Regions from separate parts of the Bradyrhizobium yuanmingense genome, predicted to be linked through region 3. Evidence: predicted binding sites of a transcription regulator. Region 3 holds the regulator's gene; each other region holds the start of a gene.

Region 1 (9,803 bases), 570 kb from region 3:
GGCCGTCGCATTCGAAAAGTACTTGAAGTCAGCATCAGGCCGCGCCTTCGCCAAGAAGCGCTTTAGTCCCCTACTCCCCGATCACCGCATTCAGCCGATCCCTCAGCGCGACGATCTCGTCTTTCATCGCGACCAGCTCCGACACCGAGCAGTCCGATGCCGCCAGGATCGATTGCGGCACGCTGCGGGCCTTCTCCTTCAGTGCATGGCCCTGCGGCGTCAGGGCGATCAGAACCTGGCGCTCGTCCTCACGCGAGCGGGTGCGCCTGACGAGATGGGCGGCCTCGAGGCGCTTCAGCAGCGGCGTCAGCGTGCCCGAATCCAGGAACAGCTTCTCGCCGATCTCCTTGACCGGCACGTCGTCGCGCTCCCACAGCACCAGCATGACCAGATATTGCGGATAGGTCAGGCCGAGCCGATCGAGCAGCGGCTTGTAGACGCGGTTAAAGGCGTGCGTAGCGGAATAGACCGCGAAGCAGATCTGGTTGTCGAGACGAAGCGGGTCTACCGCCGTTGATTTCCGGGCCATGAAGAATCCTGCGCGTTTCTCCCATTCTGGGCCCGGCCGGCGCCAGATTCAATTGCGAACAATTAAATGTGAGGCGCGACGAATTAGATTGCGCGCAATCTAATTGTCTGCGATAAAGCTTACACCCCAACCCGGAAAGACCCGAGGAGACGACAATGTCCGTGAACGTCCTCTACAAGACCAGCGCCAAGGCCACCGGCGGCCGCGACGGCCATGCTGCGACCCTCGACGGCGCGCTCGACGTCAAGCTCACCACGCCGAAGGAGCTCGGCGGTGGCGGCGGCGCTGGCAACAATCCCGAGCAGCTGTTTGCGGCCGGCTATGCCGCCTGCTTCATCGGCGCGATGAAGTTCGTGGCCTCGCAGGGCGGCCCGAAGGTGCCTGCCGACGCCTCGGTCACCTCGACCGTCGGCATCGGCCCGCGCTCCGAGGGCGGCTTCGGCCTCGATATCGACCTCGCGGTCTCGCTGCCGGGCCTTGCCCGCGCAGACGCCGAGGCGCTGGTGGCGAAGGCGCACCAGGTGTGCCCGTACTCCAATGCCACGCGCGGCAATGTCGACGTTCGCCTGACGGTGGTCTGATCGGCAGCGCGGATCGGCTGGCCCGGGGCCCCCTCGGGCCGGCCGCTTACGCCACCCCGCGGCATGGCTGCTCGGCGGCGCATACGGCTCCACGCTCGGCGCCATTGCTGGCGCAAACAAACCTCGCTAGGCCTGTGATCCAATGATCGACACAGGGAAGCGAAGGCATGACTGAAGCAGCAACGGGCGCCATGAGCGGATTGCGCGTCATCGATCTCACGCGCGTGCTCGGCGGTCCCTACTGCACCCAGATCCTCGCCGACCACGGCGCCGACGTGATCAAGGTCGAGCCGCCCGCGGGCGACGAGGTGCGCGAATGGGGCCCTCCGTTCCACGAGGAGGATGCGGCCTATTTCGTCGGCATCAACCGCAACAAGCGCTCGATCGGCCTCGACCTCGCCTCCGAAGGCGGCCGAATCGTGCTGCTCAAGATGCTGGAGACCGCCGACGTCCTGATCGAGAATTTCAAGCCGGGCACGCTGGAGAAATGGGGCATCGGCAACGACGTCCTCAGCAAGAAATATCCCCGCCTCGTGCATTGCCGGATCTGCGGCTTCGGCGCCGACGGCCCGCGCGGCGGCAACCCCGGCTACGATGCCATCATCCAGGCCATGACCGGCATGATCGCAGCCACCGGCTCGCCCGAGAGCGGGCCGATGCGGATCGGCGTGCCCCTGGTCGACATCACCACCGGGCTCTATGCGGCAATCGGCATATTGATGGCGCTGTCGGAGCGGCAGCGCTCCGGCAAGGGGCAGTTCCTGGAGACGACGCTGTACGAGACCGGCCTTGCCATCATGCATCCGCACACCGCGAATTATTTCATGCATGGCAAGGCGCCTGGTCTCACCGGCAACGAGCATCCGAACCTCGTGCCTTACGCGATCTTCCCGACCAAGACCGACAACATCTTCATCGGCGTCGGCAATGACGGCACCTTCCGCAAGCTGGCGAAGGAGATCGGCAAGCCCGAGCTCGGCACCGATCCGCGCTTTGCCCGCAACAAGGACCGCATCGCCAATCGCGAGGCACTGCGCGCCGAGCTTGCCGCCGTGTTCAGCCAGCACGAGGCCGAGCCGCTGTGCAACCGCCTGCTCGCGGCCGGCCTGCCCGCAGGGCCGGTGCAGAAGATCGACCAGGCGTTGACCAACCCGCACACGATCGCGCGTGGCGATATTATCGAGAAGGACTGGTACAAGGGCGTGGCCTCGCCGATCCGGCTCGACCGCAGCAAGCCGAGCCTGCGCCGCGTGCCGCCGAAATTCAGCCAGCATGCGGCCGAGGTGCTGGGCGAGTTCGGCTACTCCAAGGCCGAGATCGACGCGATGGTCGAAAAAGGCACGGTCTGCGGTCCCGAGCGGAAACGCTGAGCTAAGGCGAGCGTCAACGGTGGTGCGCTCCCTCTCCCGCTTGCAAGTGGGAGAGGTTCGGAGCCCGCGGCGCGATAGTGCCTCATCTCAATGCCGCACTGCGGCGCGCGCACGCATGTGCAGCGCGAACGAGTTGGCTGACGGCTCCGTCTTGGCCTATTTGACAACTTCCCATTTGGCCGCGCTTGCTGCTTTCGTTTCTCCCGCTTACACAGTCATGTGAACGTCATATGGCGCTGCTAGCGCAAGCGCTTCTTTAGTGACGGGCAAGGGAGGTTCTTGATGGCTCTTCGACATTTTGGCACGGCGGCGGCCGTCGCACTCACAATTGGTCTCGGCGCGTCGCCGGCGCTTGCCGTGACCGAAATCCAGTGGTGGCACGCGATGACCGGCGCCAACAACGACGTCATCGTCAGGCTCGCCAACGATTTCAACACCACGCAGAGCGACTACAAGGTGATCCCGACCTACAAGGGCAACTACGCCGACACGATGAACGCCGGCATCGCCGCGTTCCGCGCCGGCAACGCGCCGCACATCATGCAGGTGTTCGAGGTCGGCACCGCCACCATGATGGCCGCGACCGGCGCCGTGAAGCCGGTCTACAAGCTGATGGCCGAGACCGGCGAGAAGTTCGATCCGAAGGCCTATCTGCCTGCGATCACCGGCTATTACTCGACCTCGAAGGGCGAGATGCTGTCCTTCCCGTTCAACTCGTCCTCGACCGTGATGTGGGTCAACCTCGACGCACTGAAGAAAGCGAATGTCGAGGTGCCGAAGACCTGGCCCGAAGTGTTCGACGCCGCCAAGAAGCTGAAGGCGGCCGGCCACGCCACCTGCGGCTTCTCCAACTCCTGGGTCACCTGGGTCAATCTCGAGCAGCTCTCCGCCTGGCACAACGTGCCGCTCGCCAGCAAGGCCAACGGCCTCGACGGTTTCGACACCGTGCTGTCCTTCAACGGTCCGCTCCAGGTCAAGCATCTCGAAAATCTGGTCGAGCTCCAGAAGGACAAGACCTACGACTATGCCGGCCGCACCAACACCGGCGAAGGCCGCTTCACGTCGGGCGAATGTCCGCTCTACCTGACCTCGTCCGCGTTCTTCGGCAACGTCAAGGCGCAGGCCAAGTTTGCCTTCACCGCGGTGCCGATGCCCTATTACCCGGACGCTAAGGGCGCGCCGCAGAACTCGATCATCGGCGGTGCCTCGCTCTGGGTAATGGGCGGCAAACCGGCGGACGATTACAAGGGCGTCGCCAAATTCTTCTCCTTCCTCTCGGACACCGATCGCCAAGTCTACATCCACAAGGCCTCGGGCTATCTGCCGATCACCAAGGCAGCCTATGAGAAGGCCAAGGCGGATGGCTTCTACAAGGATCAGCCCTATCTGGAGACGCCGCTGCTCGAGCTGACCAACAAGGAGCCGACCGAGAATTCGCGCGGCCTGCGCCTCGGCAACATGGTGCAGCTCCGTGACGTCTGGGCGGAGGAGATCGAGCAGGCGCTGGCCGGCAAGAAGACCGCCAAGCAGGCGCTGGACGCGGCCGTCGAGCGCGGCAACACCATGCTGCGCCAGTTCGAAAAGACCGCCGTGAAGTAAGGCGACAAGCGGCAGGCCGGTCCCCCGGCCTGCCGCGCTGGGCATCATGCAAAAGCAAGCCATTTTCCAATCGAAGCTGTTGCCCTATGCGCTGGTTGCGCCGCAACTCGCGATCGTTCTGATTTTCTTCTACTGGCCGGCCTTGCAGGCGATGATCCAGTCGTTCCTGCTGCAGGACGCCTTCGGCCTGTCGACCAGCTTCGTCTGGTTCGAGAACTACATCGAGCTGTTCAAGGAGCCCGCCTATTTCGAGGCGATCCTGCGCACCTTCTTCTTCTCGTTCGCGATCGCGGTGTCGTCGCTGTCGTTCGCGCTGCTGCTGGCCGTGATGGCAGACAAGCCGCTGCGCGGCTCGATGCTCTACCGCACGCTGCTGATCTGGCCCTATGCGGTGGCGCCGCCGGTCGTCGGCGTGCTCTGGATCTTCATGCTGCATCCCTCGCTCGGCGTGCTCTCGCGCTACCTGCGGGCGCTGGGCATCGACTGGAATCCACTGCTCGACGGCGACCAGGCCGCAGCGCTGATCATCCTGGCCGCCGCCTGGAAGCAGATCTCCTACAACTTCCTGTTCTTCCTCGCCGGCCTGCAGAGCGTCCCCAGAAGCGTGATCGAGGCGGCTGCGATCGACGGCGCCCGCCCGATGCGCAGGTTCTGGACCGTGATCTTCCCGCTGCTGTCGCCGACCATCTTCTTCCTCCTGGTCGTCAACATCGTCTACGCCTTCTTCGACACGTTCGGCATCATCGACACGATGACCCGCGGCGGTCCGGGCAAGTCGACGGAGACGCTGGTCTACAAGGTCTATACCGACGGCCTGCTCGGCGGAAACCTCGGCAGCTCCGCGGCGCAATCGGTGATCCTGATGATCATGGTGATCGTGCTGACGGGCATCCAGTTCCGCTTCGTCGAACGCAAGGTGACCTACTGATGGTCGAGGAAGAAGGCTTTCGGCGCTACATTGCCCATATTATCCTCTGGATCGGGATCGCGATCGTCGCCTTCCCGGTCTATCTCGCCTTCGTGGCGTCCACCCAGGACAACGCGGTGATCGCCAACGGGCAGATGTCGTTGCTGCCCGGGGGTCATTTCTTCCAGACCTACTACCAGACCATCTTCGTCGGCACGAGCGGCTCGACCCGCGAGCCGGTCGGCAACATGATGCTGAACTCGCTGGTGATGGCGCTCCTGATCGCGCTGGGCAAGATCGCGGTCTCGATCATCTCGGCCTATGCGATCGTGTATTTCCGCTTCCCGTTCCGGATGGCGCTGTTCTGGCTGATCTTCATCACGCTGATGCTGCCGGTCGAAGTCCGCATCTATCCGACCTACAAGATCGTCGCCGACCTGCACATGCTCGACAGCTATGCCGGCCTGTCGCTGCCGCTGATCGCATCGGCCACCGCGACGCTGCTGTTCCGCCAGTTCTTCATGACCGTGCCGGACGAGCTGCTGGAGGCCTCGCGCATTGACGGCGCCGGCCCCTTCCGCTTCTTCTGGGATACGCTCTTGCCGCTGTCGCGCACCAACATGGCGGCGCTGTTCGTGATCCTGTTCATCCTCGGTTGGAATCAATATCTCTGGCCGCTCTTGATCACCACGCGCGACGACATGCAGACCATCCAGATCGGCATCCGCAAGATGATCACCACCACCGACGCGCTGACCGAATGGCCGATCGTGATGGCAACCGCCGTGCTGGCCATGCTGCCGCCGGTGTTCGTCGTCGTCGCCATGCAGAAATTGTTCGTGCGCGGCCTGGTCGAGACGGAAAAGTGAAGATGGCGAATAGTGAATGGCGAGTGGCGAATGGGGTCGCTGCGTCCGCCTTGCGTGCTAACAAGTCCCCATTCGCCATTCCCTACTCGCTACTCGCCGGTGCAACCCATGGCTAACGTCACCCTGCGCAGCGTCCGCAAGACCTATCCCGGCGGCTTCGAGGCCATCAAGGGCGTCGACGTCGATGTCGGCGACGGACAGTTCTGCGTGCTGGTCGGCCCCTCCGGCTGCGGCAAGTCCACGCTGCTGCGCATGGTCGCGGGGCTGGAGACGGTCACCGGCGGCGAGATCGACATCGGCGGCCGCGTCGTCAACGGAGTAGAGCCCGCCGATCGCGACATCGCGATGGTGTTCCAGAACTACGCGCTCTATCCGCATATGAGCGTCTACAACAACATGGCCTATGGCCTGCGCAACCGCGGCATGGCCGAGGCCGAGATCAAGACCCGCGTCGAGGAAGCCGCGCGCGTGCTCGAGCTCTCCGCCATGCTAGAGCGCAAGCCGCGCCAGCTCTCCGGCGGCCAGCGCCAGCGCGTCGCCATGGGCCGCGCCATCGTGCGCCAGCCGAAGGTGTTTTTGTTCGACGAGCCGCTGTCCAACCTCGACGCCAAGCTGCGCATCGCGATGCGGGTCGAGATCCGCAAATTGCAGCGCCGGCTCAACACGACGTCGATCTACGTCACCCATGACCAGCTCGAGGCGATGACGCTGGCCGACATCCTCGTGGTGATGAATGGCGGCCAGGTCGAGCAGGTCGGCAATCCGCTTGATATCTACGAGAAGCCGGCCACGACCTTCGTCGCCTCCTTCATCGGCGCGCCGCCGATGAACTTGATGTCGACGCGGCCCGAGGAGATCCGGTCGCAGCTCGCCGGCAGCGCCGCGGCCGATGCCGGCATCGTCGGAATCCGCCCGGAGGATTTCGTCATCACCGACGAGACGCCGGCCGGCGGCCTCGTCCTGCCGCTCACCGTCGAAGCCATCGAGCGCGTCGGCGCCGAGACCTTCGTCTACGGCTCCCGCGAGCAGGAGGACCAGCGCGTCGCCGCCACGCCCGGCGAGCTGCCGCCCGGCGAGGTCATCGTCCGCATTCCCGGAACCCAAGCGCCCGCCATCGGCGCGAGAATCCGCGTCGCGGCGGTGCGGGCCAAGCTGCATCTGTTCAGCGACGACGGGCGGACGCGGCTCAAGGGCTGAGCGGCTCCGGGGCGTGACGACAAAAGTGCGAAAACAACCCCATGCACAGTAGAAGGGGGTTTGTTTTTGTTGGGATAAATCGCCTCGCGCGACGCGTCATGCCAACCACGACGAACCAGGCATTCGGGCGATGGCGGAAAGTGGCCCGTCCACAGCTCCCCCGCTACCTGCTTGAACCCACAGGGGAACATGCCCATATTGCTGATCAAGGGGCGCCGCTCGCGGGCCCTGATGCACCAAAGTCGCTTTCTGCGAGGACTTTGTAAACTATGTCTCGTGTTCCAACGCTCTCCAGTCCCTTCCTGCTGGGCTTTGACGAGATCGAGCGCGTGCTCGATCGGGTCGTCAAAGGCGCCGACGGTTATCCTCCCTACAATATCGAGAGGTGCGACCGCACGGACGGCCAGCCCGAGCGTTTGCGCATCACGCTGGCGGTCGCCGGATTTACGCGCGACCAACTCGATGTAACCATTGAGGAAAACCAGCTCGTGATCCGCGGGCGGCAGCAGGACGACAAGACCCGGCAATACATCCATCGCGGCATCGCCGCGCGCCACTTCCAGCGCACCTTCGTGCTGGCGGAGGGGATGCTGGTGCTGGGTGCGGATCTGAAGAACGGGTTGTTGTCGATCGATCTGGCCCGGCCTGAACCGGAGCGGATCGTTAAGACAATCGCTATCAATGAGCACGAATAATGGAACGAGTAGCGGACTCGACCGCTTAGTGTTCCAGAGGAGTCGAGACCATGAGTGAAGGTCACGTTGCGTTCGAATACGAAGCCAAGAACGTCTCTCCGGAGACACTGGCAACCCTGGGCGAAGGCCATATCGCCTATGTGAAGCAGATCCGCTCCGAGGACGTGCCGGGCCTGTTCCCCGAGGCGCCCAAGATCGCGCCGGGCCTCAAGCTTTTCGCGCTCCACGCCGCCGACGGCACGCCGATCATGCTGACCGACAGCCGCGAAGCCGCGGTCGCCAACGCCTGGAGCAACGAGCTGCAAGCGGTGAGCGTGCACTAAGCACGCGCGTCGCACGAATAGGGTTTCAAACGGGCATGCCTTCGCAAGAAGGCGTGCCCGTTTTCATTTGAGCGTGATGTTTTCGCATCGCCATCGCCAGCCAACGGGAATTCGGCGATGTTCCCGCCCGCGCGGGGCGGCCTTGGCTCTTGCGCGCACGAGACCGTCATCAATCCGTGATTTGACATTTCGTTCGCGTTTGTCAAATCTGACAAAATGCAGGCCAAGGCCCCTCCCCAGGACCGGATCCTCGACGCTGCCTTGCGCGTGTTCCGGCGCCACGGCTTCCGCCGCTCCTCGATCGAGCTGGCGGCGGAGGAAGCCGGACTGACGCGGCAGGCGCTCTATCATCACTTCGCCTCCAAGGAGGCGCTGTTTCGCGCCGTGCTCGAGCGGATCTACGCGCAGGGGCTCGCTGCGGAAATCGCGGCCGCGAAGGCGGCGGAAGAAGCGGGCCTCGATCTTGCCGACATCCTGGTCGCCGAGATCGGCGCGCGAATGCAGTCGCTGCTCGCTTCGCTCAAGGACTCGCCCCATACCGAGGAGCTGTTTTCCGAGCACCTCGCGCAGGCGCGCGACCTCTACCAGAGCTATTCCAGCCGTTTCGCCGACGAGATCGCAACCACGATCGCGCGGGTATGCCGCAAGCGAAAGCTCAAGCTCGAAAGCGGCGTCAGCGTGCGCGAGCTCGCGCGCTGCGTCGAGATGGCGATCCACGGCACCAAATCCGCTTTCCCTGCCATGCAGCCGGTTGACGCGTTCCTGAAACAGCTCGAGACCATGCTGCGCATGCTGATCGCCGGCGCGATGGCGCCGTCCGCAAAGAAGTCCCAACGCAAAACGGGAGTTCGAAAATGACCAGCACGACCATTAATGGACGGCCTCTGGCGCTGCCCGACGATCCGGATGCGCTCTTGATCGACGTGATCCGCGATGGCGGCCTCACCGGCACCAAACTCGTCTGCGGCTCCGGCGTCTGCGGCGCCTGCACCGTGCTGCTCGACGGCACGCCGGTCGTGAGCTGCCTGTTGCCGGCGCAGGCGGCCGCGGGCAAATCGCTGACGACCATCGAGGGCGTCGGGGCGGCCGGATTGCATCCGGTGCAGAAGGCGTTCATGGCGCACGACGCCCTGCAATGCGGCTTCTGCACACCCGGCTTCGTCGTCGAAGCCGCCGCCTTCCATGACGGCTGGCGCGCGACCAAGGGCGCGGCGACACCCTCGCGCGAGGAGATCGCCGCCGCGCTATCTGGACATCTCTGCCGCTGCGGCGCCTATGAAGGCATCTATCGCGCCGTCGCCGAAGCATGCTCGGGCCGCTTCGACGGCAACGAGCCCATCGCGCCGCGGCTGGAAGCCCGCGACAAGGTGACGGGACTGGCCCGCTACACGGTCGACATCCACCATGACGGCCAGCTCGAAGGCGTCATCCTGCGCGCGCACGTCGCGCATGCGAGGATCACCGGGCTTGATCTGGCGCCGGCGCGCGCCGTTGCCGGTGTTGCCGCGGTCGTTCCGCTGCTAGACGATGACAACATGGTCCGCTTCGTCGGCGCGCCGATTGCAGCCGTCGCGGCCACGGATCGCCGCACCGCACTGAAAGCAATTGCCGCGATCAGCTTCAAGCCCGAGCCTTTGCCCGCCGTGATCGGGCTCGATGCAGCGCGACGCGACGATGCGCCCGTCGTATTCGAAAAGAAGGACCGCAAGCGTGCCGGCAACGTGTCCGAGGGC
Region 2 (9,803 bases), 3.8 Mb from region 3:
CCTATCACAAGGAGTTCCGCAGCTCCGAGCGGCACAAGATCGTGGTCGACTGGCTGAAGAAGATCTTCGATGCCAGGACCTATCCCTGCTTCCGCGACGAGTTCATCCATCCGAACGCGCTGGTGCCGATGATGACGGCGGCGCGCGAGGGCTTTGGCCTGGCGGGATACGTGGCGACGGCGCCGACTTAACGAAGGCGAGCGTCAGCTCACCATTTGTATTCGAAGCCGAGCGTGCCCTGGTGCGAGGTGAGCTCGTTGCGAAATTTGCCGTCGTAATTGACGTAGAGCCTCGCCACGTTGGTCAGGCTGAGCGAAGCCGAGGCGCCGGCATCCGCGCCGTAACGGCTCTCGCCGATGCCGGGGACGATGATGTTTTGGGCGCCCAGACTGATCTGGATGGATCCGAGGTCCTGGTGGAAATTGTCGACGAACTTGCCGTAGGCCGAGAGGTCCAGGATCTTCTGGTCAATGATGAAATAGCGGCCGACCTCGGCCCCGAGCATGATGCGCGCGCGCGAGAGCGCCGACGAGCCGACGTTGAGCGGATCGAGCCCGCCGGTCTCCTGGAACGCGGCGCTGGTGGCACGCACATATTCCAGCGCGCCCTTGGGCACGATGCGCATCTCGTCCTTGGTCCAGTAATAGCTGATCTCGGTCAGCGCGCCGTCCACGGCGGCGCGATAGCGCGCGGTCGCAAGGCCAAGGCCGGTATCGCGGCTGGAATGGACCTTGCCGAAGCCGTGCACCACGGCAAAGGCCCAGGTCCATGGGCCCTTGTCGATTGAGCCGCTGAAGCCGAGCTGGGTGAGATCGAGGGTTGCGGATTGCAGCGCCAGCGGCACGTCGATGTCGGTGTGGCTGTGGTCGACGGAGAATCCGATGTTGACGCCGGGTGCGAGCCGCGCGCCAAAGCCGGCAACGCCGCCGAAGGTCTTGCGCTTGTCGCCGACGAAGTCGCCTTGCGCATCGGTGCGGACCGAAAGGCCATAGCCCTCGAACCAGGTGCGGTAGCGCGGATCTTCCGCAGCCACCGAGGCGCCGCCGCCGCCCGGATTGGTGCGGAACGCCCGGTTGACGCCGCCGGAGGCCTGATTGCCGAGCCGCTCCAGAAAGCCTGAGCCGAAATTGAGCATGCTGTTGCCGGCTGACTGATTTTGATTGGTCGAGGTCGGCGACGGAATCGGGGTCGGTGACGGCGTGGGCGTCGGCGTGGGCGTCGGGGTCGGTGTGGGCGTGCTTTGCGCGAAGCCGGGGCTCACGGCCGCCATCGTCACTACCAGGGCAAACGCCATCGCAAGCGCAGCCGCGATCCGGCGGACGCAGTCCAACCCGATCGTCTGCCGTGTCCCGGAGAGCTGCGCGGCGCAGCGCATGCGATGAATCCCGAAAGCGAAGTGGCGGGCGCGCAAAAATGCAACACGGTCTGCGGCGCTTGCGGCGATTTGGGCCGAACTGCCACGAGGGGTCAACCGGTTGGCGCATAACGGCCGAGGCTATTGCACCGATTGTGGTTCTGCTGCCACAGGTCGCAAATTGCGCTTGAAGGCACCTGGCTTGCTCTTGAAATCCGCGCGCGGCTTGCTAGCCGGCGAATTTCATGTTGCAATAACGTTCACAATCGGAATTGGCCGTTTGCTGTGCGTTTCGCGACATTGCGCCTCAAGACTCGAACAGACTTCCGGGAGCCCGTTTGTGGCGTGGCACGCGAAAAAGCGGCCGCGTCGTTTTTATATCTAGTGGAGGAGACGAGCGATGCCGCAAAAGGGCACCGTCAAATGGTTCAACCCGACAAAGGGCTATGGGTTCATCAAGCCGAATGGCAGCGACAAGGACGTGTTCGTCCACATCTCCGCCGTCGAGCGTGCCGGACTCTCTACCCTCAACGAGAACCAGGTGGTTGAATTCGACCTCGTGGAGAACCGCGGCAAATCATCCGCGGAGAACCTCAAGGTTTCCTGATGTCTCTCGCGGCATGCGAGCGATCATGACGTTGCCCCCGGCTCTGCCGGGGGATTTTGTTTGTGGCGGACAGATGGCTCAGCAGTCCGACTACTATTCGGTCGCCAATGACACAAAATGGCGCGAACTGCGCGTGGCCGTGCTCGAGCTAGCTCCGTCCGAACAACCCCGATTTCGCTGCAAGAACCTGGAAACGGGATACCTGAGCCAGTGGGATGGCGAATGGCACTATCACTGGACGATCGGCGGGGTGGATGGAATGGGCTGAACTATCTGTCGAGACGGCGGCTCAGCGCGAGCGTGTCCGCACAATCCTGAAACGCATCCGGTTTGCCGGAGAGGAAACGGCTGAGGGGTTTCGCATCTACGGATACATCCGCAATGGCGAGACTGCAGATTTTGTCGAATAAGCCAGACCGCGTTTCAGCGCACCACCGGCGCAATCAGAAAATTCTCCGACGCTGCGCTTCCCGCCGTCTTGCAGACATCGCCCTCGATACGGACCTTGCCGGTCGCGAGCAGCCGCAGCGCCTCGGGATAGATGTGGTGCTCGACCTCGAGGATGCGCTCCGACAGCGTCTCCGCGGTGTCGTGGTCGCTGACGGGAACCGCGCCCTGCATCACGATCGGGCCGGCATCGGTCTCGGGAATGACGAAGTGCACCGTCGCGCCGGAGAGCTTGACGCCGGCGCGCAGGGCCTGGCCGTGCGGGTCGAGGCCGGGGAACGATGGCAGCAGCGAGGGATGGATGTTGAGCATCCGCCCGTACCAGGCTTTGGTGAACTCGGCCGTGAACAGGCGCATGAAGCCGCCGAGACAAATCAGCTCGATGCCGTGCTTGTCGAGCGCGGCCTGCAGCACCGTCTCGAAGCCGGCGCGGTCCTTGCCGAACGGCTTGCTTTCGATCACCTCGGTGGTCACGCCGCTCGCCCGGGCGCGTTCGAGGCCGGGCGCATCCGCCTTGTTAGAGATGACGAGCGAGATCTCCGCCGGGAAATCCGCGGCGGCGGCTGCCCTGATCAGCGCAGCCATGTTGGAGCCGCGCCCGGAAATCAGGATGGCGACGCGGCGCTTCATCACGGCGCCAGTCATTATAGCGCCATGTCGAGGTGGCCGTTATAGACGACGCGGTGCTCGCCCTCGGCCGGAATCACGGTGCCGAGCTGCGCCACGGTCTCGCCTGCGTCGGTGAAGACTTCGACGACCTTGTCGACCTTGTCGGGCTCGACGATCGCGATCATGCCGATGCCGCAATTGAAGGTGCGCAGCATTTCCAGCTCGGCGATGCCGGCTTGGGCCGCCAGCCATTTGAACACCGGCAGCACCGGCAGGCGTGCCAGGTCGATGCCGACACCGAGATGCTTCGGCAGCACGCGCGGGATGTTGTCGGTGAAGCCGCCGCCGGTGATGTGGGCGAGCCCCTTCACCGCCCCGGTCTCGCGGATCGCGCGCAGGCAGGATTTGACGTAGAGCCTGGTCGGCGTCAGCAGCGCGCCGCCGAGCGTCATCACCGGCGCGAACGGCGCCTGCGCCTCGAAGCCGAGGCCCGACTGCTCGACGATCTTGCGGACCAGCGAGAAGCCGTTGGAATGCACGCCGGACGAAGCGAGACCGATCACGGCATCGCCCGCGGCGATGTCCTTGCGCGGCAACAACGTACCGCGCTCGGCGGCGCCGACGGCAAAGCCGCCGAGATCGTAGTCGCCGTCCTTGTAGAGGCCGGGCATCTCGGCGGTCTCCCCGCCGATCAAAGCGCAGCCGGATTCGCGGCATCCCTCCGCAACGCCCGCGACGATGGCGGCCGTGGCCTCGGGGTCGAGCTTGCCGCAGGCGAAATAGTCCAGGAAAAACAGCGGCTCGGCGCCCTGGACCACGAGGTCGTTGACGCTCATGGCGACGAGGTCGATGCCGATGCCGCCATGCAGGCCGGTCTCGATCGCGATCTTGACCTTGGTGCCGACACCGTCGGTCGCGGCCACGAGGACCGGATCCTTGAAGCCGGCCGCCTTGAGGTCGAACAGGCCGCCGAAGCCGCCGATCTCGGCATCGGCGCCCGGCCGCGCGGTGGCGCGCACCATCGGCTTGATCAGGTCGACCAGGCGGTTGCCCGCGTCGATATCGACGCCTGAATCGGCGTAAGTGAGGCCGTTTTTGCGGTCGGTCATGCCCGATTTCCAGTGGGTTTGCGGCTGGTTACGTTGAATTCCGGGGACGCGCAATGGCTCGCATGGCGCTCCCCGCTATACTATGTAGACATATCAACCGGTTCAGCCTGCAACGGGCCGGATTTGAGGTCAGAACCGGTGCCGGGAAGCGCTTTCGTGAGTATTCCGAATATCATTACCTTGGGCCGCATCATGCTGGTCCCGATCATCGTCTGGGCCATCGTGTCGAGCCAAATGGAGGTGGCGTTCGCCGTCTTCCTGATCGCCGGCATCAGCGATGCCGTGGACGGCTTTTTGGCCAAGCGCTTCAACATGACGAGCGAGCTCGGCGCCCTGCTCGATCCGCTCGCCGACAAGGCGCTGCTGGTCTCGATCTACATGGCGCTCGGCATCTGGGGCGCGATCCCGCGCTGGATCGTGATCCTGGTGGTCTCGCGCGACATCATGATTGTCGCCGCCGTGATCGTGTCCTGGTTGTTCGACCGGCCGGTCGAGATGAAGCCGTCGAAAGTCTCCAAGCTCAACACGGTGGCACAAGTGGCATTCGCAGCTTTGGTGCTGGCGGCGCTTGCCTTCGGCTTCAAGCCCGCGCCTTATGATATCATCCTGATGGGTCTCGTCACGGTCTTCACGCTCTCCTCCGTGTCGCTCTATCTCGTCGAGTGGCTGCGGCACATGAGCACGATCGAGGCCAAATGAGCGGGGAAGCAGCCCAGCAAAAGGCCAAGTCCCGCACCATCAAGTCGAATCTCTACAAGCGGGCCGGCGCGCCGGCATGGAGCAGAGCAAGCGTGGCAGGCCGCGTTCATCCCCGACAATTGGCGTTTGCGCTTCCGCATGCGGAGAGCCTCAGCCGGGACAACTTCCTCGAAGGCCCCGCCAATGCGGCCGGTCTAGGCCTCATCGACGGCTGGCCGGAATGGCCGAACCGGATCATGTGGCTGGCGGGCCCGGAAGGAAGCGGCAAGAGCCATCTCGCCGCGATCTGGGCCGAGGAAGCCGGCGCCCGCTCGACCACCGCCAATGCGCTGACCGCGACGGACGTGCCCGGCGCGCTCGCCACCGGCGCGCTGGTGGTCGAGGATCTCAAGGCTGGGGAATTCGACGAGCGTGCCCTGTTTCACCTGATGAACCTCGCCCGCGAGGACGGCGCCTACGTCCTGTTCACCGGCCGCGAGGCGCCGGCCGCGCTTCCGATCGAGCTTCGCGACCTGCGCTCGCGCCTGCGGGCCGTTCCAACGGTCACACTGATGCCGCCCGACGACCAGCTGTTCCGCGGCCTCATCGTCAAGTTCTGCGCCGACCGCCAGCTCAATGTGGACGAGAGCGTGGTCGGCTACCTCGCGACGCGCCTGGAGCGGTCCTCGGCTGCCGCCCGGCGGGCCGTCGAGCTGCTCGACAGCGAAGCCCTACGGCTCGGCCGTCCCGTCACCCGGGCGCTGGCCGCTGAGCTGCTCCGGGACGCCTGACAAGCTCGCGGGCCCGCTTGACGCGGCGCGGGGGCGGAACATCAATGTCATCGAAACGTCATCGCTCTAACACATGCTCCCGCCGATTTTTGCGCTTGAGTCGCAATTGGGGTGAACTGGATGGACCGACTTCTGATGGACTCTGCGCAAGCTGTTGAAACCAAAGAGAAAGCCCCGGAAACCGAGAGCCTTCCGGCGATCGCGTCCAGTCCCGAGCGGTTCATCAACCGCGAGCTGTCCTGGCTGCATTTCAACCGCCGCGTCCTGGAGGAATCGGTCAACCCGAGCCACCCCGTGCTGGAGCGGGTGCGATTCCTGTCGATTTCGGCCAATAACCTCGACGAGTTCTTCATGGTTCGCGTCGCCGGCATCAAGGCCCAGGTCCGCGAGGGCATCGCCGAGCGCAGCCCCGACGGCCTGACGCCGTCCGAGCAGCTGGCGCTGATCAACCGCACCGTCTCCCAGCTCGCCTCCGACCAGCAGGCGATCTGGCGCGACCTGCGCGCCACGTTGGCCGAGGTCGGCATCGTGCTGGTCGACGGCAAGGACGTCACAAAGGCGGAACGAACCTGGATCGAGGACTACTTCCTCCACAACGTGTTCCCTCTCCTGACCCCGCTGGCGATCGATCCGGCCCACCCCTTCCCGTTCATTCCGAGCCTCGGCTTCACCATCGCACTGCAGCTCACGCGCGCCGCTGACGGCAAGCAGATGAACGCGCTGATCCGCATGCCCGGCAAGATCGACCGCTTCATCCGCCTGCCGGCGGATGGCACGGTGCGCCTGATCTCGCTGGAGCAGGCCACCGCCCTGTTCATCAACCGCCTGTTCCCCGGCTACAATCTGCACGGCCAAGGCGCCTTCCGGATCATCCGCGACTCCGAGCTCGAAATCGAGGAGGAGGCCGAAGATCTCGTCCGCCTGTTCGAGACCGCGCTGAAGCGCCGCCGCCGCGGATCGGTGATCCGGCTCGAGATCGACGCCAAGATGCCGGAGCAGCTGCGCAGCTTCGTGCAGCACGCGCTCTCCGCCGCCGACGACGAGATCTTCCTGGTCGACGGCGTGCAGGCGATGAACGAGCTCTCGCAGCTCACCCGCCTCGACCGGCCCGACCTCGAATTCACCCCTTACGTGCCGCGCCACCCCGAACGCGTGCGCGAGCATGGCGGCGACATCTTCGCCGCGATCCGGCAGAAGGACCTGATCGTCCACCATCCCTACGAGTCGTTCGACGTTGTTGTGCAATTCCTGCAGCAGGCCACGCGCGACCCCGACGTCGTTGCGATCAAGCAGACGCTTTACCGCACCTCCAACAATTCACCGGTCGTGCGCGCGCTGGCCGAAGCGGCCGAAGCCGGCAAATCAGTCACCGCGCTGATCGAGCTGAAAGCGCGGTTCGACGAAGAAGCCAACATCCGCTGGGCACGCGATCTCGAACGCGCCGGCGTGCAGGTCGTCTACGGCTTCCTCGAATTGAAGACGCACGCAAAGCTCTCGATGGTGGTGCGCCGCGAGGGCGGCAGCCTGACGACTTACGTCCATACCGGCACGGGCAATTATCATCCGGTCACCGCGCGCATCTACACCGACCTCTCCTACTTCACCTCGGACCCGACGATCGGCCGCGATGCCGCGCGCGTGTTCAATTTCATCACCGGCTATGCCGCGCCGAGCGATCTGGAAAAGATGGCGGTGTCGCCGCTGACCTTGCGCAAGCGCATCATCGAGCACATCCAGGGCGAGACCGCACATGCGCGGCATGGCCGTCCCGGCGCGGTCTGGATGAAGATGAATGCGCTGGTCGATCCCGATATCATCGACGCGCTCTACGAGGCCTCGCAGGCCGGCGTCCAGGTCGAGCTCGTGGTGCGCGGCATCTGCTGCCTCAGGCCCGGCATTCCCGGTCTGTCGGAGAATATCCGGGTCAAGTCGATCATCGGCCGCTTCCTGGAACATGGCCGAATCTACTGCTTCGGCATGGGCCAGGGACTGCCGAGCGCGAAAGCGGCTGTGTATATCTCGTCCGCCGACATGATGCCGCGTAACCTCGACCGCCGCGTCGAGGTGCTGTGTCCGCTGCAAAATCCGACGGTGCATCAGCAGGTTCTCGAACAGATCATGGTCGCGAACCTGAAGGACAATGAGCAGAGCTGGCAGTTGTTGCCGGATGGGTCTTCAACGCGTATGAAGACCGCGAAGGGCGAGGAGCCTTTCAACGTCCACAACTACTTCATGACGAATCCGAGTCTGTCTGGCCGTGGAAAGTCGCTCAAGGAATCCTCGCCGCGTCGTCTCACGCGCCGGAACGAACGTCATCAATCCTGATCGGGGATTTGCGACGTGAAGCGGCCGCGCAAGCGCGGCTCGAGCGTCGCGGTTATCGACATAGGCTCCAACTCGGTCCGCCTCGTCGTCTACGAGGCGCTGGCGCGCAGCCTCATCCCGGTCTTCAACGAGAAGACGCTGTGCGGTCTCGGGCGCGAGGTGCAGAGCACGGGCCTGCTCGCGCCCGACGCCGTCGACAAGGCGCTGACCTCGCTGAAACGGTTTCGCGCGCTGTGCCGGGTGATGAAGATCGGACGCGTGTTCGCGATCGCGACCGCCGCGTGCCGCGACGCCTCCAACGGTCCCGATTTCATCGCCAGGGCCGAGCGGATCTGCGCGGTGAAGATCGAGATCCTGTCGGGCCCGCGCGAAGCACGACTGTCCGCACTCGGCGTGATCTCCGGCATCCACCATCCGGACGGAATCGTCGGTGACCTCGGCGGCGGCTCGCTCGAGCTGATCGACGTGCGCAGGAACGCCGTACGCAGCGGCGTGACGCTGCCGCTCGGCGGCCTCGCACTGCAGGACCTCGCCCACAAATCGCTCAAGCGCGCCGATCGCATCGTGCGCGACGAGATCGACGGGGTGCAGTTACTCACTGCCGGCCGCGGTCGCACCTTCTATGCCGTCGGCGGCACCTGGCGCGCGCTCGCGCGCATCCACATCATCCAGAGCGGCTATCCGCTCCAGGTGATGCACGGCTATTCCATTCCGGCTGCCGAGGCGCTCGACTTCTCGCGCCGCCTGCGGCGCCTCGCCGCCGCCGACATGCTTGCCGACATCGAGATCGTCGCCGATGCGCGGCGCCCTCTCCTCACCTATGCGGCGCTGGTGCTCGAGCACATCATCCGCGTCGCGAAGCCAAAGAACATCGTGTTCTCCACCTTCGGCGTGCGCGAGGGCCTGCTGCACGAGAAGCTGCCCGAGACCGAACGCAACAAGGACGGGCTGATCTGCGCGGCGGAGGAGCTGAACCAGCTGCTGTCGCGTTCGGCCAGGCACGCGCGCGAGTTGATTGCCTGGACCGACCGCTTGGTGCGCGTCGTCAAGCTGCGCGAGACGGAAGTGGACCGCCGCCTCCGCCACACCGCGTGCCTGCTCTCCGACATCGGCTGGCGCGTGCATCCCGATCATCGCGGCGAGCAGACGCTCAGCCTCGTCGTCAACGGCAATTTCGGCGCGATCACCCACACCGAACGCGCCTTCGTCGGCCTGTCGGTGTTCTATCGCTATGCCGGCCTCAGCGAGGAAAACCAGCCGCCGGTCACCATGCAGGAGCTGCTGACGCCGGCCCAGCTCGAACGCGCGCGCCTCCTGGGCGCCGCGTTCCGCGTCGCGCATCTGATCTCGGCCGCACGTCCGGGCGTCCTGCCAGCCACGCATTTCCGCAGCCAGGGCCGCAAATTGATGCTGGTGTTCGAGCACCGGCTCGGCGACCTCGTCGCCGACCGCGTCGGCAGCCGCTTCCGTCAGCTCGCCCGCCTGGTTGGCCGCGCCGGTTCAATCGTCAGGCGCTGACCTCTCAGCCGGGCCTCATCTTCCCGGGCCGTCTCTTGAGCCACATCATCGCGCCGCTGACGAAGAGAACTAGCGGTGCGAAGCCGGCCGCGAACACCAGCAGGCGTCCTGCGAATCCGAACGTCGCGCCATTGTGGAGCCAGAGCTGCTCGGCCAGATAGCGGTCCCCCAACGACATGGTGCCCGGCGTGCGGTCGTGCACCACAGCGCCGCTCCACGGATCGAGCCAGATCGCTCCACGCGACCGCACCGCGGGATCAGCTCCATCAGGACGGAATTGCACCCGCCAGGTGTTGCGCGTTGCGGTCGGCGGATTGAGCATGGCGACCGTCGCACCGGGCTTGACCTCTTGCGCGCGTCGCATG
Region 3 (9,803 bases):
CACCTTCACCGCCTGTTTTCCCCAGATCAAGACTCCGGCTTGATCGGAAACGCAAGCAATTTCAATTGCTTGGTGTCGTCATCCAACTGTCACGAAACCTTCGTAAAAGCACAGCCGACCGCCCCTAAAGCGGCGGCGCGGGGAGCGCGATCGGGCGCGGATGGCGCTTCGCTCCCCTGTATGGAGACCAGCATGAATTTCCTCAAAACCATGGTCGCTGCCGGCTTGGTCGCCGCATCGACGACGGTAGCCTTTGCGGCCGACATCACCGGTGCCGGCGCGACGTTCCCGTTCCCGATCTATTCGAAGTGGGCTGACGCCTACAAAAAGGAGACCGGCAACGGTCTGAACTACCAGTCGATCGGCTCGGGTGGTGGCATCAAGCAGATCCAGGCCAAGACCGTGACCTTCGGCGCCACCGACGCGCCGCTCAAGGCCGAGCAGCTCGAGAAGGACGGCCTCGTCCAGTGGCCGATGGTGATGGGTGCCATCGTCCCCGTCGTCAATATCGAGGGCGTGAAGCCGGGCGAGCTGGTTTTCGACGGCGAGACCCTGGCCAACATCTATCTCGGCAAGATCACCAAGTGGGACGATGCCGCGATCAAGAAGCTCAATCCCAACGCGAAGCTGCCGTCAGAGGCCATCACCGTGGTCCGTCGTTCGGACGGCTCAGGCACCACCTTCAACTTCACCAACTATCTCTCCAAGGCCAGCGCGGACTGGAAGAGCAAGGTCGGCGAGGGCACCGCGGTCGAGTGGCCGGTCGGCGTCGGCGCCAAGGGCAACGAGGGTGTGTCGGGCAACATCAGCCAGACCAAGAACTCGATCGGCTATGTCGAATACGCCTATGCCAAGCAGAACAAGCTCACCCACACCGGTCTCGTCAACAAGGCCGGCAACCCGGTGCAGCCGACCGTCGAGGCCTTCCAGGCGGCCGCCTCCAACGCCGATTGGTCCAAGGCTCCCGGCTATTACGTCATCCTGACCGAGCAGCCCGGCGAGAAGTCCTGGCCGATCACGGCGGCGACCTTCATCCTCATGCACAAGTCCGCCACCGACAAGGCGGCCGCGCAGGAAGCGATCAAGTTCTTCCGCTGGGCCTTCAAGAACGGCGGCAAGATGGCCGAGGAGCTCGACTACATTCCGATGCCGGACAGCGTCGTCCAGCAGATCGAGAAGACCTGGGCTGCCGAGATCAAGAGCTAAGGCGCTATATGTGTCCCGGACACGGTTCCGGGGCGCTGCAAGATCTCCGCTCCGGATCGGCCTCCTGCCGCATCCGGAGCGCGCCACCAACAACAAGCGTACATAAAACGGGTATAGGGGATCGGCGTGGCTGAGATGGCTGTTGAGAGCAATGTGATTGATGCTGCCGGTCCATATGATCGCGCCAAGGCCTTGAGCGCGTTCAAGCTCGGCGACGTCACCTTCTACTGGATCACGCGGTTGTCCGCGATCTCGGTGCTGCTGATTCTCGGCGGCATCATCATCTCGCTGATCGTCGGCGCCTTCCCGGCGATCCAGGAGTTCGGCATCTCCTTCCTGTGGACGCAGCGCTGGGCGCCCTCGGCCGATCCGCCGGTGCTCGGCGCGCTCGGGCCGATCTACGGCACGCTCGTCACCTCCTTCATCGCGATGCTGATCGCCATTCCCGTCGGTCTCGGCATTGCGATCTTCCTCACCGAGCTCTGCCCGCAATGGCTGCGGCGCCCGATCGGCATGGCGGTTGAGCTGCTCGCCGGCATCCCCTCGATCATCTACGGCATGTGGGGCTTCTTCGTGCTCGGCCCGTTCCTGGCCAACACCTTCCAGCCTTTCATGATCAGGGTGTTCGACGGCGTCCCCGTGCTGGGCGCGATCTTCGCAGGGCCCCCGTCCTATCTCAGCCTGTTCAACGCCGCGCTGATCCTCGCCATCATGGTGCTGCCCTTCATCACCTCGATTTCGGTCGACGTGTTCAAGACGGTGCCGCCGGTGCTGAAGGAAGCCGCCTACGGCGTCGGCTGCACCACCTGGGAGGTCGTCCGCAGCGTGGTGATCCCCTACACCCGCGTCGGCATCATCGGAGGCGTCATGCTGGCGCTGGGCCGGGCGCTCGGCGAGACCATGGCGGTGACCTTCATCATCGGCAACTCGTTCCGGATCTCCTCGTCGATCTTCGCGCCGGGCACGACGATTTCGGCGGCGATCGCCTCCGAATTTGCCGAGAGCGACGGCCTGCACCAGTCCGGCCTGATCCTGCTCGGCCTCCTGCTGTTCGTGCTGACGTTCTTCGTGCTCGCTGCCGCCCGTTTGATGCTGCTGCGCCTCGAAACCAAGGCCGGGAAGTGAAGCCATGAACCCGATCTATTCGCGCCGCCGCCGCTGGGACATCGTCATTCGCGGCCTCTGCATCGCAGCCGCCGCCTTCGGCGTCACCTGGCTCGCGCTCATCCTGGTCACGCTGCTCTACAACGGCCTGGCCGGGCTCAACCTCCAGGTCTTCACAGCTGACACGCCGCCGCCCGGATCGACCGAGGGCGGCCTGCGCAACGCCATCGTCGGCTCGTTGATCATGACCGTGATCGGCGTCGGAATCGGCGCGCCGCTCGGCCTGTTCGCCGGCACCTATCTCGCCGAGTACGGCCGCAACGACAAGCTGACCTCGGTGATCCGCTTCATCAACGACATTCTCCTGTCGGCACCCTCGATCATCATCGGCCTCTTCATCTATGGCGCGGTGGTGGTGCCGATGCGCGGCTTCTCGGCGATTGCGGGCGCGCTGGCGCTTGCCGTCATCGTGATCCCGGTCGTCGTGCGCACCACCGAAGACATGCTACTGCTGGTGCCGAATCCGTTGCGCGAAGCTGCCAGCGCGCTCGGCCTGCCGCGCTCGCTGGTGATCAAGCGCATCGCCTATCGTGCCGCGCGCTCCGGCCTCATCACCGGCGTGCTGCTGGCGACCGCCCGCGTCGCCGGCGAGACCGCGCCGCTGTTGTTCACGGCGCTGTCGAACCAGTTCTTCAGCCTCGGCCTGAACAAGACGATGGCGAACCTGCCTGTCACCATCAACAACTTCGTGCAGAGCCCCTACGAGTATTGGAAGCAACTCGCCTGGAGCGGCGCGCTGTTGATCACCCTGACCGTGCTTGCCCTTAACATTGGCGCGCGCATCCTTGGCGCCGAGAGGACTGCAAAATGAGTGAAATGTCTGTTTCCGTCAGCGCACCGTCCGTTCATCCCGGCTCGCAGCCCCTGCCCGAGGCGCCCGCCAAGGTCACGGCGCGCAACCTCAACTTCTACTACGGCGACCACCACGCGCTGAAGAACATCAACCTGGCGCTCGGCACCAACCGCGTCACGGCGTTCATCGGCCCGTCCGGCTGCGGCAAGTCCACCCTGCTGCGCATCTTCAACCGGATGTACGATCTCTATCCGGGCCAGCGCGCCGACGGTCAGCTGTTGCTCGACCATACCAACATCCTCGACCCCAAGCTCGACCTCAACCTACTCCGCGCCCGGGTCGGCATGGTGTTCCAGAAGCCGACGCCGTTCCCGATGACGATCTACGAGAACATCGCCTTCGGCATTCGTCTCTACGAGAAGATCTCCAAGTCCGAGATGGACGACCGCGTCGAGAAGGCGCTGCGCGGTGGCGCGCTGTGGAACGAGGTCAAGGACAAGCTCAATGCCTCCGGCCTGTCGCTCTCCGGCGGCCAGCAGCAGCGCCTCTGCATCGCCCGCACCGTCGCGGTGCGGCCCGAGGTGATCCTGTTTGACGAGCCCTGCTCGGCGCTCGACCCGATCTCGACCGCCAAGGTCGAGGAGCTGATCCAGGAATTGTCCGAGAACTACACGATCGCGATCGTCACCCACAACATGCAGCAGGCGGCGCGCGTTTCCGACAAGACCGCCTTCATGTATCTCGGCGAGTTGATCGAGTTCGACGACACCAGCAAGATCTTCACGTCGCCGAGCGATCGGCGCACGCAGGATTACATCACCGGCCGGTTCGGCTGAGGAGACGGAACATGGGTTCTGAACATACCGTAAAGGCTTTCGACAGCGACCTTCAGGAGCTCACCCGCCTGGTCGCCGAGATGGGCGGCATCGCCGAGCGCATGATCGTCGATTCCGTCGACGCGCTGATCCGCCGCGACGTCGCGCTCGGCCAGCGCGTCGTCGCCACCGACGTCGAGCTCGACGCGCTGCAGAAGCGCATCGAGGAGCGCGCCGTGCTCACCATCGCCCGCCGCCAGCCGATGGCCGTCGACCTGCGCGAGATCGTCGGCGCGATGCGCGTTGCGACCGATCTCGAGCGCATCGGCGATCTCGCCAAGAACATGGGCAAGCGCGTCGCGGCGCTGGAGACGGATTTCCATCCGCTCAAGCTGTTCCGCGGCCTGGAGCACATGACCGACCTCGTGCAGCAGCAGGTCAAGTCGGTACTGGACGCCTATGCCGCGCACGACCTGCCGGCGGCGATGGCGGTGTGGAAGGGCGACGAAGAAGTCGACGCCATCTGCACCTCGCTGTTCCGCGAGCTCCTCACCTACATGATGGAGGATCCGCGCAACATCTCGTTCTGCATCCACCTGATGTTCTGTGCCAAGAACATCGAGCGGATCGGCGACCACGCCACCAACATCGCCGAGACCGTGTTCTACATGATCGAGGGCCAGGCGATCACCGACAAGCGGCCGAAGGGCGACATGACGACCTTCGCCACGACGGTGCCGAACACCTGACGACTTAAGGAGCTACGACCACATGGGCGCACGCATTATGGTGGTTGAGGACGAGGAAGCTCTCACCGAGCTTCTTCGCTACAACCTCGAAGGCGACGGCTATGACGTCGAGACGGTGATGCGCGGCGATGACGCCGACACCCGCCTCAAGGAGCACATTCCCGATCTGATCGTGCTCGACTGGATGCTGCCGGGCCTGTCAGGCATCGAGCTGTGCCGGCGGCTTCGGACCCGCCCCGAGACCAAGCAGCTGCCGATCATCATGCTCACCGCGCGCGGCGAGGAGAGCGAACGGGTGCGCGGGCTCGCGACCGGCGCGGATGATTATATCGTCAAGCCGTTCTCGGTGCCGGAGCTGCTTGCGCGCGTGAAGGGCCTGCTCAGGCGTGCGAGTCCCGAGCGCCTCGCCACCGTGCTCGCCTATGGCGATATCGAGCTCGACCGCGACAAGCGCCGCGTGGCGCGCTCGGGCCGGCCGATCGATCTCGGTCCGACCGAATATCGCCTGCTGGAGTTCTTCCTGGAGCATCCCGGCCGCGTGTTCTCGCGCGAGCAGCTGCTCGACAGCGTCTGGGGCCGCGACATCTACATCGACGAGCGCACCGTCGACGTGCATATCGGCCGCCTGCGCAAGCTGCTCAATCTCGGCCGCGAGCAGGACCCGATCCGCACCGTCCGCGGCGCCGGCTACGCGCTGGACGATCGCTTCGCGAAGGCTGAGCAGACGTAAGGCGCCAGCGACAGCTGGTTTGGCGAACTGCGGCGCCGATCTCGGCCGTCATCCCGGGGCGCGCGCAGCGTGAGCCCGGGATCTCAGCGCGAGCGCTTGCGCTCTTCGCGATTAGCCACAGGACGTGGTTTGGCGAAGACTCGGAGTGACCATCTCGCGCAACGATTGCGCCCCGCGGTTACGGATCCCGCATTCGCGGGGATGACACCGGGCGATTGGGAGCCGTCATCGTATGACGGCTGCAGTCTTGGCGATCAAGCTTGGCGATCAAAGCTTGGCGATCAGGGAATTCCGCAAGCTCACCGCGTGCCCGGTTTCGGTGCTGCGCGACGGCGATCCGCTGCGGGCTGATAGGCCACGCGCGAATGCTGGGCACAATAGGGCAGGCCGGAGAGCGCCTTGCCGCCGCAGAAGAAGAAATCCGGGCTCGAGGGATCGCCGACCGGCCAGTGGCAGGTCGCCTCGTTCAATTCCAGCAGCGACAGCCGCTGGCTCATCGGCACCACGTTGTCGTAGGTAACCGGCTCGGCTTCCAACTCGACCTCGAAGGCCTGCGCCAACGCGGTGTTGCCGCGCGCGACGGGGCGGGTCACCCGCATCATATGCTGCGCGGGCCGTGCCTTGCGCGGCCGCGGCGCTGCCGATGAAGGGCTCTTGGCGCGGCCGGACAGGCCGAGCCGGTGCACCTTGCCGATCACGGCATTGCGGGTCACATTGCCGAGCTCCGCCGCGATCTGGCTGGCCGAAAGTCCGGCCTCCCAGAGCTTCTTCAGCTGCTCGACGCGATCATCGGACCAGGTCAAAACCGTCATTGCACCCTTTCCCTCGCTGCGCGCCTGCCATCCTGGGGCCTTCGCAGCGAATGCTTTAGCCTTGAAAAACCCGTGCCGTCAGAATCCCTTAAGGCTCGCCGGGCGCGCTCAAGACGCCCGAACGTTTACGCCGGTACATGAGGACTTCTGGGATCAGAACTGCTGCACGAGATGTCGTATCTGACAGTCCAAACGCTACAATATGGCGTGACTCCCGCGCAAGAGTCCGCCGACTCGCTTCCACATGTTCCGTGGTGAAAAACCCGCAAAATCGGCACCGCAAGACTACGGAATCAGCGTTTCGCGAGGCTTTCCGGGCGGCATTGACACCCGTCTTGCCAGGCATAAGATAGTGCCACGTGCCGCCCTTAAAAGGCGGCACGTTTCGTTTTCCGGGGCCGGTCGATGGTGCGTCGCGCAATGCATGCCTCACACCGTCCGCAACATTCAAGTGACGTCATGACTAACAGCGCAGCGCCGCATTTGCTCCCCGTTTTCGCCAGGGCCGACCTCGGTTTCGAGCGCGGCGAAGGCTGCTGGCTGATCGCGACCAACGGCGATCGCTATCTCGATTTCACCTCGGGTGTCGCGGTGAATGCGCTCGGCCATGTCCATCCCGCGCTGGTCAAGGCGTTGCAGGAGCAGGCGACCAAGCTCTGGCACATGTCGAACCTGTTCCAGAGCCCTGACGGCGAGAAGCTCGCAAGCCGCCTCTGCAATGAGAGCTTTGCGGACTTCGTGTTCTTCTGCAATTCCGGCGCCGAGGCGCTGGAAGGCGTGATCAAGCTGGTGCGCCACCATCACTTCTCCAAGGGGCATCCGGAGCGTTACCGCATGATCACCTTCGAGGGTGCCTTCCATGGCCGCACGCTGGCGACGCTCGCCGCCACCGGCTCTGCGAAATATCTCGAGGGCTTCGGTCCGCCGATGGACGGCTTCGATCAGGTGCCGCACGGCGACCTCGACGCCGTGAAGAAGGCGATTGGTCCGCACACCGCCGGCATTCTCATCGAGCCGATCCAGGGCGAGGGTGGCGTTCGTTCTGCACCTCACGCCTTCCTGAGGGCGCTGCGCGAACTCTGTAACGAGCGCGGCCTGTTGCTCGCCTTCGACGAGGTGCAGACCGGCATGGGCCGCACCGGCGAGCTCTTTGCCTACAAGCGCACCGGCGTCACACCGGATGTGATGTCGCTCGCCAAGGCGCTCGGCGGCGGCTTTCCGATCGGTGCGGTGCTGGCGACCGCGGACGCGGCGGCCGGCATGGGGCCCGGCTCGCACGGCTCCACCTTCGGCGGCAATCCGCTCGCGATCTCGGCTGCCAACGCCGTGCTCGATGTCATGCTCAAGCCCGGCTTCTTCGACCACGTGCAGAAGATGTCGCTGCTGCTCAAGCAGAAGCTCGCCTCCGTGATCGATCGTCATCCCGAAATCGTCAGCGAGGTGCGCGGCGAGGGCCTGCTGATCGGTATCAAGGCGGTGGTGCCCTCGGGCGATCTCGTCGCGGCGCTGCGCGCCGAAAAGCTGCTCACCGTCGGGGCCGGCGACAATGTCGTGCGCTTCCTGCCGCCCCTGATCGTCACGGAAGCGGAGATCGAGGACAGCGTCGGCCGGTTAGAGCGCGCCTGCGCTGCGATCTCCTCCAGCCAGACCAAGCGGGCGGCAAGCTGATGAGCACGACGCCCAACAAAGCTCCCAAGCACTTCCTGGACATCAACGAGCTGCCGCTCTCGGAGCTCAAGAGCATGCTCGCCGCCTCTTCCGCCATGAAGGCGAAGCAGAAGGCGCAGCAGCCGGTCAGGCCGCTCGAGGGCAAGACGCTGGCGATGATCTTCGAGCGTCCCTCGACCCGCACCCGCGTCTCGTTCGACGTCGGCATGCGCCAGCTCGGCGGCGAGGCGATCATGCTCACCGGCGCCGAGATGCAGCTCGGCCGCGGCGAGACCATCGCCGACACCGCGCGGGTTCTGTCGCGCTATGTCGACGCCATCATGATCCGCATCCTCAACCATGATGCGCTGCTGGAGCTTGCGGCCAACGCCACCGTGCCCGTCATCAACGGCCTGACGCGGCGTTCGCATCCCTGCCAGGTGATGGCCGACCTCATGACCTATGAGGAACATCGCGGCCCGATCGAGGGCAAGACGGTGGCCTGGACCGGCGACGACAACAACGTGCTGGCGTCCTGGGCCCATGCCGCCGAGCGCTTCAAATTCCAGCTCAATGTCGCAACGCCGCCGGAGCTCGCACCGAAAAAGGCCATGCGCGACTGGATCAAGGCGACGGGCGCGCCGATCGTGCTCGGCACCGATCCGGAAGCCGCCGTGCGCGGCGCCGATTGCGTCGTCACCGACACCTGGGTGTCGATGGGCGACAAGGAGGGCGAGCACCGCCACAACGTGCTCAAGCCCTACCAGGTCAATGCCAAGCTGATGTCGCTGGCCAAGGCGGACGCATTGTTCATGCATTGCCTGCCGGCCCATCGCGGCGAGGAGGTCACCGACGAGGTGATCGACGGGCCGCAATCGGTCGTGTTCGACGAGGCCGAAAACCGCCTGCACGCGCAGAAGGGCATCTTGGCCTGGTGCTTCGACGCGGTGAAGTAGCCTTCTTGTAGCCCGGATGAAGCGCAGCGAAATCCGGGGTTCTCAACGCGTGGAAAGACCCCCCGGATTGCGCTGCGCTCCATCCGGGCTACGCACTCGTCGTTCCGCGGACGACGGAATGCGGGCGTGCCTCTTTCAATTTGCATCGAACGACCCCAGATAAAGCGCCATGGTTTCCCAGTCTCCTGACATGAACACCGGGCCTGAAGGCCCGGTTCGCGTGCCATCATCGGTTCCGATCGATGACGCCGTGCTGCCTTACGAGGTCGACGCGCTTGACGTGCGCGGGCGCCTGGTGCGGCTTGGCCCCGCGCTCGACGACATCCTCACCAAGCACGATTATCCCGCAGCCGTGGGCAAGCTGCTCGGCGAGGCCATCGTGCTGACGACGCTGCTCGGATCGGCGCTGAAATTCGAGGGCCGCTTCATTCTTCAGGCCCAGACCGACGGTCCGGTGTCGTTCCTGGTGGTCGACTACAAGGCCCCGGACCGCCTGCGCGCCTATGCGCGCTTCGATGCCTCGCGCCTGGGCACGGCCAAGGATTCCGGCACGCTGCTCGGCCGCGGCCATCTCGCCATGACCATCGACCAGGGCCCCGACATGAGCCGTTACCAGGGCCTGGTTGCGCTCGACGGCGGCAGCCTGGAAGACGCCGCCCACGAATATTTCCTGCGCTCCGAGCAGATCCCGACGCGCGTGCGCCTCGCGGTCGGCGAGGAGTGGCGCTCGAGCGACGGCGGCAAGCATCGCTGGCGCGCCGGCGGCATGCTGATGCAATTTCTGCCGAAGGCGCCGGAGCGCGCGCGGCAGGCGGACTTGCATCCCGGCGATGCGCCCGACGGCACCGAGGTGCACAGCGTCGCGGAAGACGATGCATGGGTCGAGGCACGCTCGCTGATCGAGACGGTCGAAGACGTCGAGCTGATCGAT

The links. The regulator PhoB, encoded in region 3, activates phosphate uptake and scavenging genes when phosphate is short. The targets are predictions, from matches to a motif close to TGTCATNNANCTGTCAT.
Region 1: a site for PhoB is predicted at 2,694-2,710, ahead of ugpB (sn-glycerol-3-phosphate ABC transporter substrate-binding protein UgpB). Genes of this name have one in related genera too.
Region 2: a site for PhoB is predicted at 5,641-5,657, ahead of N2605_RS14750 (RNA degradosome polyphosphate kinase). Genes of this name have one in related genera too.

What each region holds. Positions count from the first base shown of each region.
Region 1 is NZ_CP104173.1:7,579,685-7,589,487, reverse strand. Features, by position in the region: gene N2605_RS35195 (MarR family winged helix-turn-helix transcriptional regulator) at 71-529, opposite strand; gene N2605_RS35190 (organic hydroperoxide resistance protein) at 685-1,110, shown strand; gene N2605_RS35185 (CaiB/BaiF CoA transferase family protein) at 1,278-2,480, shown strand; gene ugpB (sn-glycerol-3-phosphate ABC transporter substrate-binding protein UgpB) at 2,763-4,079, shown strand; gene ugpA (sn-glycerol-3-phosphate ABC transporter permease UgpA) at 4,126-5,007, shown strand; gene ugpE (sn-glycerol-3-phosphate ABC transporter permease UgpE) at 5,007-5,855, shown strand; gene N2605_RS35165 (sn-glycerol-3-phosphate import ATP-binding protein UgpC) at 5,964-7,052, shown strand; gene N2605_RS35160 (Hsp20 family protein) at 7,322-7,747, shown strand; gene N2605_RS35155 (BQ00720 family protein) at 7,798-8,070, shown strand; gene N2605_RS35150 (TetR/AcrR family transcriptional regulator) at 8,287-8,928, shown strand; gene N2605_RS35145 (molybdopterin-dependent oxidoreductase) at 8,925-9,803, shown strand, end outside.
Region 2 is NZ_CP104173.1:3,170,279-3,180,081, reverse strand. Features, by position in the region: gene N2605_RS14790 (LysR family transcriptional regulator) at 1-191, shown strand, start outside; gene N2605_RS14785 (autotransporter outer membrane beta-barrel domain-containing protein) at 209-1,375, opposite strand; gene N2605_RS14780 (cold-shock protein) at 1,755-1,961, shown strand; gene N2605_RS14775 (DUF6678 family protein) at 1,987-2,229, shown strand; gene purN (phosphoribosylglycinamide formyltransferase) at 2,385-3,038, opposite strand; gene purM (phosphoribosylformylglycinamidine cyclo-ligase) at 3,053-4,126, opposite strand; gene N2605_RS14760 (CDP-alcohol phosphatidyltransferase family protein) at 4,283-4,825, shown strand; gene N2605_RS14755 (P-loop NTPase family protein) at 4,918-5,595, shown strand; gene N2605_RS14750 (RNA degradosome polyphosphate kinase) at 5,731-7,920, shown strand; gene ppx (exopolyphosphatase) at 7,936-9,438, shown strand; gene N2605_RS14740 (PepSY-associated TM helix domain-containing protein) at 9,443-9,803, opposite strand, start outside.
Region 3 is NZ_CP104173.1:7,005,959-7,015,761, reverse strand. Features, by position in the region: gene N2605_RS32580 (ATP-binding protein) at 1-43, shown strand, start outside; gene pstS (phosphate ABC transporter substrate-binding protein PstS) at 193-1,206, shown strand; gene pstC (phosphate ABC transporter permease subunit PstC) at 1,342-2,331, shown strand; gene pstA (phosphate ABC transporter permease PstA) at 2,336-3,181, shown strand; gene pstB (phosphate ABC transporter ATP-binding protein PstB) at 3,178-3,999, shown strand; gene phoU (phosphate signaling complex protein PhoU) at 4,011-4,727, shown strand; gene phoB (phosphate regulon transcriptional regulator PhoB) at 4,750-5,457, shown strand; gene N2605_RS32545 (GcrA family cell cycle regulator) at 5,757-6,269, opposite strand; gene N2605_RS32540 (aspartate aminotransferase family protein) at 6,729-7,937, shown strand; gene argF (ornithine carbamoyltransferase) at 7,937-8,872, shown strand; gene N2605_RS32530 (Hsp33 family molecular chaperone) at 9,042-9,803, shown strand, end outside.